Regions from separate parts of the Exiguobacterium sp. GL_137 genome, predicted to be linked through region 1. Evidence: riboswitches for the same ligand, from Rfam matches in the RefSeq annotation. Region 1 holds a riboswitch; the other holds the start of a gene.

Region 1 (6,050 bases):
AATACCGAGCCGGACTGCATCATTCGGCGAACGAAGGCGGTGTGTTTCTCCATGCAGACGAATCGATCCCGAAGTGACAGAAAGCGATCCGAAAATCGTTTTACACAGTTCCGTCTTACCGGCACCGACGAGTCCGGCAATTCCGATCACTTCTCCGGCACGGACGGTTAACGAGATGTCATCCAGTTGTCCGGCGACTGTGACCCGGTCGAGTTCAAGTGATGGTGCACCCGCCGGACGCGCTTCCCGTTTCGATTGGCGCAGACGCCGGCCCAGCATCTGTTCGACGACTGTTTCCTTTGTTTGTCCGGCAAGAAGCTGACGTGACACCAGCTTGCCGTCCCGCATGACAGAAATGGATTCACAAATCTCAAATAGTTCTTGCAGCCGGTGGGAAATGAAGATGACGCCCAGTTGTTCCGTCTCTGCCAGCTCACGAATGATGCGAAACAGTTGCTCCGTTTCCCGTCCGCTGAGCGGGGCGGTCGGCTCATCCAATATCAGGAACCGGCTCTCCTGGACCAAGGCGCGGGCAATCAAGACCAGTTGTTTTTCGGCCAGACGCAACTCGCTGACCCGCTGCCGGACATCAATTGATGCTTTCAGTTTCCGTAAAGCACGTTCGGCTATTTCCTCGTATCGCTGCCGTCTGATGAACCCTTTCAGCTGTCCGTTCGTCAGCACATCGAGACAAATATTTTCCGCCACGGTCAAATAACCGACCAGTGCCGTATCGACTTCCTGATAAACGATTTCAATCCCGGCCCGTTTTGCGGCAGCCGGTGAATCGATTGTCAGAGGTACACCGTCAAACCAAATCGTTCCGTCATATGAATCGTACGCCCCGGCCAACACTTTCATCAACGTGGATTTACCGGCTCCGTTCGCTCCGACAAGCGCATGGATTTCCCCGCGGCCCACGGAAAAATCAACATCGTCCAGCGCCTTGACGCCGGGGAATTCGATTGAAATTCCCTGCATCTCCAGTCGTTGTTCCTTCACCGGACGGGTCATTTCCCGTCATTCGCTTTCCGCAGTTTTTCCATCCACGGTTCATTGAACTTTTCGGACGTACTCCAGCCTTTGATGATCGTATCGAGATTGTACATCGTCGTATCGGCTTTCAGTGCTTTTTGTTCGACCAGTTTAGCGTCTAGGTCAAAAGTGTCCGGTGTGTTTTCCCCGGCCAGCTTTTTCGCCAGCAGACGCATATCCGTCTGTCCGATCAAATGCGGATCGACGGCACTCGTCGACACCCAGTTACTGCCCTTTTCACGCATCAGATTGATGTCCTGGTTCGAAACGTCGATTGAAATCAACGGAATCTCCTGACGTTTGTTATCCTTTAAGGATTTATAGGCTCCTTTGGCGACTTCATCCCAAGCACCCCAGACGGCATCGATACTTCCTTTCGGATATTTGGCGAGAATCGCGTTCATCTTCGCCGCAATATCGCCTTGGACATCCTGGAAGTTCGTTGGTCCGACTGTTTCAAGCGTTTTAATTTTTCCGTCTGCTTCGTATGTCTTGTAGATTTCCTGACGGCGGTCAAGCGGGGCAAATCCCGGACCGAACCACAGTTTGATGACCCGGACCGGCTGATCGTCTTTGACTTTCGTTACTTCATCGAGTGAAAGCTGTGCCAGTTTATGATCATCCTGGAACGTTTCCGTGATGCCTTTTAACGTCTGGTCCTTTTTCTTTGTCACTGTATCGAACGTCACGACTTTGATCCCTTTGTCGATCGCCGGTTTGATCATGTCGTAGGCATAATCCTCTTTTCCGTGCGAGATAATCAGTCCGTCATAATCCTGTTGGACGGCTTGGGCGACGAGTTCCTTGAATTTGACGTCATTGCCTTCCGAGATGAACGTGTTAACCTGAAAACCGAGCGCTTCCCCTTCCGAACGAGCTCCGTCCAAAAACTGTTTCGTATGGTCATCGGATGCCAGATTGCGGATGACGGCAATTTTGACGTCTCCCTGGACACTTTCCGGTACACCACTGATTTTTTTCGTCGGTGTCGCTTCGCTATTGGCGCAAGCAGCCAGCAAGACCGCCGGTGCAAGTACCGCAAATGCTAATTTTTTCATTTCGATCTCCCCAGTCTGTTTAACGTATTTGTTGTCCGATTGTCTGCTCGATCGTTTCGACGGACGGATGCTTGATGACTCCCAGTTCCGTAATGATTGCCGTGATCAATTCGTGCGGTGTCACGTCAAACGCCGGATTAAAGACGGCCACACCGGCCGGCGCCGTTGCTTTCCCTGCGAATTGCGTCACTTCACGGGCATCGCGTTCTTCAATCTCAATCTCGTCTCCCGACAAGCTCGTCAAATCAAAGGTCGAAAGGGGTGCCGCGACATAAAACGGAATCCCGAAAGCACGGGCCAGTAATGCCAGTTGAAACGTCCCGATTTTATTCGCGGTATCCCCGTTTCGGGTAATCCGGTCGGCACCGACGATGATGGCGGTGATGTTTTTTTCTTTGATGGTATGGGCGACCATATTATCGGTAATCAAGGTCACGTCAATACCGGCCCGTTGCAGTTCCCATGTCGTCAGACGCGCTCCCTGCAGTAACGGCCGCGTTTCCGATGCATAAACGGAGAGCAGAATTTCCTGTTCTTTCGCGAGATAAAACGGGGCGAGTGCCGTCCCGTAAGCCGCTGTCGCAATCGATCCGGCATTACAAATCGTCAGAACCCGGTCACCGGACTCAAATAATTCCAATGCGTGGATCCCGATTTGCCGGGATGTCTTGGCATCCGTTTCATACAGTTCGAGCGCCTTTTGTTCCAACCGTTTTGGTAACTCGGCAAGCGCCGTACTCGAGACAATAATTTGATTCAGCTCATCAAGCACGTTCCGCAAATTGACCGCCGTCGGCCGGGTTGCGAGCAATTGGGCCGACACCGTCAACAGTTCTTGTTTCGCTTCAGAAAGTGACCCTGTCGTCCGGCGGAATGCTTCCTGCACAAGGATGAAGCCGCCGAACAGGCTGATGGCCGGGGCACCGCGGACACGTAATTGTTTGATGGCGTCAATCGCTTGCGCCAAGTCATGGATAACCTCGTATCGTTCTTCTTCCGGGAGCCGGGTCTGATCCAAAATCGTCACCGTCCCGTTGTCATAGATGATGCTTTGGACGAATTGGCTCATCGGCTGAGTTCCTCCGTCAAATCGAAGTTCCGTAAATCGGTGAACGTCTTGCATTCGGTCCGGCGTTTGATCAATGCCACTCCAAGACGTAACGCATGACGTTTCCGCTCAAGTCGTTCCCCCGCGTCCGTGATGTTCTCGAGGTCCGCAACCGGTGCCAATCCAATCGTCCGCCGAATCAACTCACAACCGGCAAAGCCCAGTGCGTCCTGTAAAATCGTACTGAGGACATCGTCGACAAGTCCGCCCGCCGAACGGAACGGCTCTACCGCTTCGCGTTCCCATAATGCTTTGAACGTCGACGCAAAGGTCAGCCAAAACGTATCGATATCCTTCACCCGTCCATCCCGTAACTCGGCATAGTTTGGATACGCGGCAAAGCAGAGATGGGCGATGAATTGTCCGACATCAAAACCAAACGGTCCGTAAAAGGCGAACTCGGGATCGATGACTTTCGTTTCATCGGCTGAAGCAAAAATACTTCCGGTATGTAAGTCACCGTGCAATAATGCATCACCTTTTGTGATGAACAGTGTTTCCAGTTTCGCGACTTCGCGTTTCAGTTCTGCATCCTGCCATAACCGAACCGCTTCCGCTTCGAGGCCTGCTTCAATCGCATTCGTTTCCGCATCATAAAACGGGTCTGTGAAGATCAATTTTTCCGTGATATCACAGAGATCCGGATTGTAGTAGTTCCGCGCCACTTGTTTTTTCGCGACCGGTCCAAGCGCAAAATCCGACGTATAAAACAGTGTCCGCGCCAGGTACGAACCGATGTGTTCCGCGAGTAACGGATACTTTTCCCCTTCGAGCAAGCCGGTCCGGGCGATCGTCAAATGCGACAAATCCTCCATCACCGTAAACGCTTCTTCCTTGCTCGCATGGTAGACGTGCGGAACGAAAGGAACAGCGACTTTTGCGAATTCTTTTAAGGCCGATTGTTCAATCCAGGCCCGTTCGAGCGACAGCGGCCAGCTTTCCCCGACGACTTTCGCATATGGCAACGCCTGCTTTAAAATCAGCCGTTTTTCTCCTTCCTGAATCCGGAAAACGAGATTTAAATTCCCGTCCCCGATCTCTTCTGCCGTCACCGGTTCATTGCCGATTAATCCGAGTGTCCGGACCCGTTCAATCGCGTCCTGTACTGTAAATGCTTGGTATCCCATTCTGGTTTCCTCCTTGTTGATCACACGAAAAAACGCCTCTTTTCGTCAAAGAAAAGAGGCGCGGCAGAATACTCCGTCCTCTTATCTCTCAGACGAATGTCTGTTGGATGTAGCACCGTGCCGGATGGTCGGTTGCTGCGGCGTCTTCGGGCCAATTCCCTCTGCCAACTCACGATAAGAGTCATATGTAGTTGTCATGTGATTTGATGTTGATTTGAATACTACGTGCGTTGCTGGCCGTCTGTCAATTCCAATTTTTAGTGAAACGGATTCAAAAACGGAACCGTCTATAGAAGAAGTATTTTCAAAAAAATAAATTTTCAAAATATAGTTTGACAAGTGATGGATCTCATGTAAAAATTGCAATTAGATTTCACAATTTCATCCAATTCTTATCAAGAGCAGACGGAGGGACGAGCCCTACGATGTCGCAGCAACCGACCACTTGGCACGGTGCTAATTCTTGCAGCTAATACGCTGACAGATAAGAGTCCACGCGCAATTTTTCATGGTCTCTTGTCATTGACGAGGGACCATTTTTGTATTTTTCAATAAGGGAGAGACGATTCATATGGCGTACATTACCGCAACATACCAACTCGGAACGACTGATCAGTTGCCGAAACGGGCAGAGCAAATCGCGCTCGGTCTGACGGTCGGTTCATGGACCGATTTAAATCACTTGGAACAACAACAACTGGAATCCTTTAAAGGACAGGTCGTCCATACAGAAGAACATGACGGCAAAGGTTACATTACGATCCGTTATCCGGAACACAACGTCTCACGGGACTTTTCCGCTATCTTAACGACGGTCTTCGGTAAACTGTCGCTCGATGGACAAATCAAGTTAACCGACTTACAGCTTCCCTCGTCATTCACGAACGACTTTCCCGGTGCCAAATTCGGGATTGAAGGAGTCCGTCAATTGATTCAGGTCCATGACCGTCCCCTGTTGATGAGCATATTTAAAGGAGTCATCGGACGGGACCTCGTCTTTTTACGGGAACAACTCGAAGCACAGCTCGCGGGCGGCATCGATCTCGTTAAAGATGATGAGATTCTATACGACAATCCGTTGACGCCGGCACTCGACCGGGCACGGATCGGACGGGAAGTCCTCGACGCCCATTATGAACGCACCGGCAAACGGGCGCTTTATGCAATTACGTTAAGCGGTCCCGTCTTCGGCTTGAAGGAACAGGCAAAACGCCTGATTGAAGCAGGTGCCACGGCCTTCCTGCTCAACACGTTTACATACGGACTCGATGTCCTGCGCGAGTTGGCTGCCGATGCGGACATTTCCGTCCCGATTTTTAATCACCCGGCCTTAAGCGGTGCCTTGATCGCAAGTCCTGAATACGGTATTTCGGCTCCTGTTCTGCTTGGAACGTTACCCCGACTGGCCGGTGCTGACTTGACATTGTTCCCGTCTCCCTATGGTAACGTTGCACTCGCCAAAGATTTGGCCCGCGGGATCGCCGTTGAAGCGACGCGAATCGGAGAAACGAAGACGATTCTGCCGGTTCCGTCCGCCGGCATCCATCCCGGCCTCGTCGCTCAGCTCGTCCGTGATTTCGGTACCGATTCGGTCATCAATGCCGGAGGCGGCGTTCACGGTCATCCGCAAGGGGCAGCGGCCGGTGTCCTTGCATTTCGTCAGGCGCTCGACGCCGCACTGACCGGAGAATCGCTGACAAGTGCCGCAACGCGGCAGGAAGA
Region 2 (6,050 bases), 760 kb from region 1:
CTATTAAAAGAAATCGCCAATTCGATCCAGGTGAATCATCCGGATGTTGAATTGATTATTCTGTTGATTGACGAACGGCCGGAAGAAGTGACGGACATCGAACGTTCTGTCCCCGGAGCGGATGTCGTCAGTTCAACGTTTGACGAAACACCGGACAACCACGTCCGGATTTCGGAACTTGTCCTTGAGCGGGCGATGCGTCTCGTCGAACATAAAAAAGATGTCGTTATTTTAATGGACTCGATTACACGGTTGACGCGGGCTTATAACTTAACTGTTCCGCAAAGCGGTCGGACATTGTCCGGAGGGATTGACCCGGCAGCCTTCCACAAACCGAAACGCTTTTTCGGTGCCGCCCGGAATATCGAACACGGTGGCAGTCTGACGATTCTTGCGACGGCACTCGTCGAAACCGGTTCACGGATGGATGATGTCATCTATGAAGAGTTTAAAGGAACCGGCAATATGGAACTGCATCTGGACCGGAAATTATCCGAGCGCCGGATCTTCCCGGCCATCGATATCCGGAAATCCGGAACACGGAAAGAAGAGTTGCTGTTACCGCAAGATCAGCTCGATGCCTTGTGGACGATCCGCCGGACGATGAACGAGTCCAATGAGTTCGTCGACAGCTTCTTACGCAAGATTCGGGACACGAAAAATAACGAAGAATTTTTTGTCGAACTGGAGAAAGAAAAGAAGAAACCCGTACGGCGCGCACCTGTTAAACCACGTGTGACGAAAACCGACACAACGACTTGAAAATAGGTATTGCGGGACATGAAAAAATCGTTTAGTATAGGAAGGTAACTTACTCTGGCTCAGCAAATGAACCAGGGCGGAAGGAGAGAAAACAACCATGAAACAAGGAATTCACCCAAACTACAACAAAGTTGTATTTATGGACTCAACTACTGAGTACAAATTCTTGACTGGTTCTACACGTTCTTCGAACGAGACAATCACTTGGGAAGATGGAAACGAGTACCCACTCATCCGTGTGGATGTGTCTTCGGACTCGCACCCATTCTACACTGGTCGTCAAAAGTTCAACGCTGCAGACGGTCGTGTCGATCGCTTCAACAAAAAATACGGCCGCAAGTAATTGCGACTTCAGTATTAAAAAACAGCCTGTCTCCATTACTGGAGCAGGCTGTTTTTGTATAGACAGAACTTGGCACGGTACGCCAAATACGTTTTTAAAACGAAGGATAGACCGATTCCACCGGCAGCACCAATCAGATACGGAAGTGTATCCGGATTGTTCGCAAAATGTTCGAGTAAAAGACTGAAGGAAAAATGACGACCTAGGAAATAACCTGCTCCTAAAAAGACACTGATCCAAATTAAAGCACCGGTATAGGCATAAGTAACGAAGATCCGGAACGGCATTTTCGAGACGCCGGCAAAAAAAGCGGACAGTTGCCGGAGACCGGGTATGTAATAACCGATGATTAAAACCGTTTTTCCGTAACGTAAAAATCCGGCTTCTGCTTTGAAAATATGTTTTTCAGAAATACGTAACTTCGGAGCCATTCGATGGAGCAACGGCATTCCAAGTTTCAGACCGAGCACATAGCTGATTGTCATTCCGATACAACTGCCGGCATAGGCAGCAAAAATTGTCCCGACGAGCGGCAAATCACCATGATGCATCCAGAATCCTGACATGACGAGTAACGTCTCGTCTGGAACCGGAAGACCGACGATTCCACCGGCCAGAAGAATTGCGAGTCCGAACGCTCCATATTGATGGAGGACTTCATGTAATATGTGATGAATCGGAGTCACCTTCCTTCAAAGAAACTTCTCTTTCAGTGTACAGGAAATACATACCAGTTGAAATGAGAAGATGAAGAAAGTGGCGAATTTGGCAAGGGTTTTTGATTTTTAGAAGTCAATCCTTTTTCTCAATTTAGATTCGGGCTATACTCGTTAAAGTGACTAATTTAGAGGACGGTGTTTACGATGATGCATGTGATCAATCAATATGGTTGGATTGAAGTGATTTGCGGAAGTATGTTTTCCGGTAAGTCAGAAGAACTGATCCGTCGTGTCAGACGGGCACAGTATGGAAAGTTACCGGTTCAAGTGTTCAAGCCGGCAATCGATGACCGGTATCATGAAGAGCATGTCGTGTCGCATATCGGCAACTCGGTCATTGCGATTCCGATGGCGACGAGCCGTGATGTCTATGCAGCAGTGGCGGAAGAGACGCAAATCGTCGCGATTGACGAAGTTCAATTTTTTGACGATGAGATTGTCGCAGTCATCGAAGCACTGGCTCAAGATGGCAAACGCGTTATTTGTGCGGGACTCGATCAGGATTTTCGGGCCGAGCCATTCGGCAAGATGCCTGAATTACTGGCACGTGCGGAATTCGTGACGAAATTACAGGCGATTTGTCTGTCATGCGGAGATCCGGCGTCACGGACACAACGATTGATTGACGGGAAGCCGGCAAACTACAATGATCCAATCATTCTCGTCGGGGCGTCTGAATCCTATGAACCGCGTTGCCGTCATTGTCATCAAGTTCCGGGCAAACCGCAACCGTTACAGGAATGGAAAAAACAACAGCAAAATTGAGAATAGACGATTTGAAAAAGTGAACGATTCTTTGGCCTCACGGCCGGGAATCGTTCGCTTTTTTTTATCAACCGGTTCGTGTCAACCGGCTGAACTGTTCGATGAATTGTAAGGTCTCACGGACAATCGTCTTTTGATCATGGTCAAGCGTCGCGACATGGTACGAGTCGAGCAGACAATAACTGCGTTTATCTGTTGACCCAATCGTCCGGTACAAATAATCGGAACAGGCCGGCGGGACGACGTGATCCTCAGAAGAATATAAAATAAGTGTCGGAATTTGAATCGTCGCTAAGTGTAGTCGCGTGTCATCAATGAGTCGTAACAGTTCTGAAGCACAAACGGCGGGGACAAGATCATAGATGATTTCAAAAGCGGGCTGCTTGATATCAGGGGTGCTTTCCGGCAGATAGACAGGACAATCAGTGAAGGATAAGGCTTCGTAAGCAGGGACGGACAAGGCGGCATTGATCGTGATGATTCCTGCAATCGGGAGACCTTCAGCGGCAAGTGACAGGGCAAGTGTCGCCCCCATCGATTGTCCGACGATGAAGATCGATTCGCACCGTCTGGCTAACTGTTCGAAGCCGTCACGCAAGCTCTGTTTCCAGTCATCTGCCGTCGTCGCTTCGAATTCCAGGACATCGGTCCCATGACCGTGCAGGCGAGGCGCATAGACGGAGAAACCTTGTTCTGCGAACTGTTCTCCTACAGCCCGAACGCTTTGCGGCGTTGCGTTAAAACCATGACAGAGCAAAATGCCGACGGATCCGCGTCCTAAGGAAAAGGCTTCCGCACCCGGTATAACAGGATAAACCATACTCATCATCTCGTCCTCCATTTCAAAAATAAAAACCCGTTTGGCTTTGGACGCAAACGAGTTTCTCGTGTGTATCATCCAAAGCAACCGCTTTGCTGGTCGGAGCACCTTGCATAACAGCAGGTTGCCGTGGAGTCCTAGAGCCAGGTCTCTCGTCCACTCTTGATATATCGTATAGGAATTGTCGGATTAATCATTGAGAAGATGATAGCATTGGCGGAAATGAATTGTCAAACCCTCTTGAACAGGCGTCAAAATTCAGACAACGATCCAGTTTGTCCCGGGACAACAATCGATATGGGTCATATGGTTTATTTTTGAAAATATGGTTGACCTTTAAAAGATCTTTCTGTAGTGTAAAAATTAGTTTTACGACATAAGTTCAACCGGCAACAACACACATACGAATTTCATACCGCAACACTTATCCAGAGAGGTGGAGGGACTGGCCCTACGAAACCTCGGCAACAGACTCATTATGAGCACTGTGCCAATTCCATCAGACAATTGTCTGAGAGATGAGTCGAGTGGATTCTGCCATTGTGCGGATCCAGGTCTCTTCTTGTTTCTTAAGAAGAGACCTTTTTTGTATTTTAAAGGGGGAACAAGTGGTGATTACATTCAAAAATGTAAAAAAAATCTATGAAACAAAGGAACAATCGATTGCTGCGCTGAACGGGGTCGATCTTGAAATCCGAAAGGGAGAAATCTTCGGTGTCATCGGTTTCAGTGGAGCCGGTAAAAGTTCCTTATTACGATGCGTCAACCTGCTTGAACGGCCGACATCGGGCAGTGTGACGGTCGATTGCCAAGATTTGACGACGCTCTCGGCGAAACAGTTACGGGAAGCCAAACAACACATCGGGATGATTTTTCAGCACTTCAATCTGCTGGATTCGAATACGGTTTTTGCGAACGTCGCAAAACCCCTTGTCTTAAAAGGTGTCAAAAAAGACGAGGTCCATCGGCGGGTCAATGAACTGCTGGATTTCGTCGACTTGGCGGATAAGGCCGATCATTATCCGGACCAGTTATCGGGCGGACAGAAACAACGGGTCGGGATTGCCCGGGCACTTGCCACCCAGCCGTCCGTCCTGTTGTGTGACGAAGCGACCTCGGCGCTTGATCCGCAGACGACACAACACATATTACGCCTGCTGAAACAAATCAATCAGGAATACGGCATCACGATCTTACTGATTACCCATGAGATGGGTGTCATCCGTGAGATTTGTGACCGGGTTGCCGTCATCGAAGCCGGCAAGTTGATTGAATCAGGTACCGTATTCGACGTCTTTTCGAACCCCCAGACGGCGACGGCAAAAAACTTTGTCCGTTCCGTCATGCAGGATGAGATTCCGGCGTCGGTTCAAAAAGTCATCGATCAACGGGATGCCGGGCACCATATCTACAAAATCAACTTCCTCGGGGCAGGGACCGGACAACCGCTTTTATCGCAAGTCGCGAAACGGTTTGATGTCGACCTCAACATCCTGCACGGCAGCATCGCGGAACTGCAAAACATTCCGTTTGGCAGTCTGCTTGTTGAACTGATCGGTGATGCGGCGGAAATCAAACGGGCACTGCATTACATCGATCAATCGGATGTCGTCGTCGAGGAGGTGCTCGCAGATGCTGGTTAACTATACGGATATTTGGACCGCTTTTTTGCAAACGATGACGATGGTCGGACTGTCGTTACTCTTTTCAACATTGATTGGTTTACCGCTCGGCATCCTGCTTGTCGTGACACGAAAAGGAGCATTGCTCGAACAAATCCCCTTCTTCAATCTCTTAAGCAGTATCGTCAACATCTTCCGGTCCATTCCGTTCATTATTTTGCTCGTCGCGATCATTCCGCTGACCCGCTTGATTGTCGGATCGTCGATCGGGACGCAGGCAGCGATTGTTCCGCTCGTCTTTTATGCGGCACCGTACATCGCCCGCCTGATTGAAAGTTCATTGCTCGAAGTCGACACCGGTGTCTTGGAGGCGGCAGAAGCGATGGGGGCGACACCGCTGCAGACGATTTTCCGTTTCCTCTTGCCGGAAGCCCTCAGCTCGCTTGTCCTGAACCTGACGATTGCGACAATCGGCTTGATCGGGGCATCGGCAATGGCCGGGGCAATCGGCGGCGGGGGACTGGGTGACTTGGCGATCACGTACGGCTACCAACGGTTTGATACGACCGTCATGATCATCACGGTCGGGATTCTCGTCATTTTGGTTCAAGGGTTACAGACAACAGGCAACCTGTTGGCACGAAAAATTCGGAGACACTAAAAAAACATAGAACAGATAAGGGAGAGATGGATGATGAAAAAAGGATTAGCGATTGGTGCAGCATTGACGACGGTATTGTTTGCGGGATGTGCCGCTTCCGGAGAAGAAGATCAAAAGACGGTGAAACTTGGCGTCAGCGGTTCTGACACCCAAGTTTGGGAATACGTCGCGAAAAAAGCGAAGAAAGAAGGCATCACGATTGAGCTCGTTAAGTTCTCCGACTATGTTCAACCGAATCTCGCACTCGCGGAAGGAGAGATTGATGCGAACTCCTTCCAGACCGTCTCTTACTTTAACGCCTTCAAAAAAGAACATAAGTTAAAACTGTCGCCGATTGCGACTACGGTCATCGCGCCGA

The links. A riboswitch is a leader RNA that binds a small molecule or an ion and turns the genes downstream of it on or off. The one in region 1 is predicted to bind S-adenosylmethionine.
Positions count from the first base shown of each region.
Region 2: another riboswitch for S-adenosylmethionine. It lies ahead of AC3IRK_RS14005 (alpha/beta hydrolase); the one in region 1 lies ahead of mtnK (S-methyl-5-thioribose kinase).

Region 1 covers NZ_CM174406.1:430,818-436,867, reverse strand. Annotated here, with positions in the region: gene AC3IRK_RS02370 (sugar ABC transporter ATP-binding protein) at 1-1,014, opposite strand, end outside; gene AC3IRK_RS02365 (sugar ABC transporter substrate-binding protein) at 1,011-2,093, opposite strand; gene mtnA (S-methyl-5-thioribose-1-phosphate isomerase) at 2,113-3,162, opposite strand; gene mtnK (S-methyl-5-thioribose kinase) at 3,159-4,328, opposite strand; SAM riboswitch class I at 4,407-4,509, opposite strand; SAM riboswitch class I at 4,718-4,819, shown strand; gene AC3IRK_RS02350 (2,3-diketo-5-methylthiopentyl-1-phosphate enolase) at 4,900-6,050, shown strand, end outside.
Region 2 covers NZ_CM174406.1:2,700,642-2,706,691, reverse strand. Annotated here, with positions in the region: gene rho (transcription termination factor Rho) at 1-762, shown strand, start outside; gene AC3IRK_RS14020 (type B 50S ribosomal protein L31) at 860-1,105, shown strand; gene AC3IRK_RS14015 (DedA family protein) at 1,141-1,791, opposite strand; gene AC3IRK_RS14010 (thymidine kinase) at 1,969-2,589, shown strand; gene AC3IRK_RS14005 (alpha/beta hydrolase) at 2,657-3,415, opposite strand; SAM riboswitch class I at 3,478-3,581, opposite strand; SAM riboswitch class I at 3,831-3,934, shown strand; gene AC3IRK_RS14000 (methionine ABC transporter ATP-binding protein) at 4,021-5,052, shown strand; gene AC3IRK_RS13995 (methionine ABC transporter permease) at 5,042-5,692, shown strand; gene AC3IRK_RS13990 (MetQ/NlpA family ABC transporter substrate-binding protein) at 5,726-6,050, shown strand, end outside.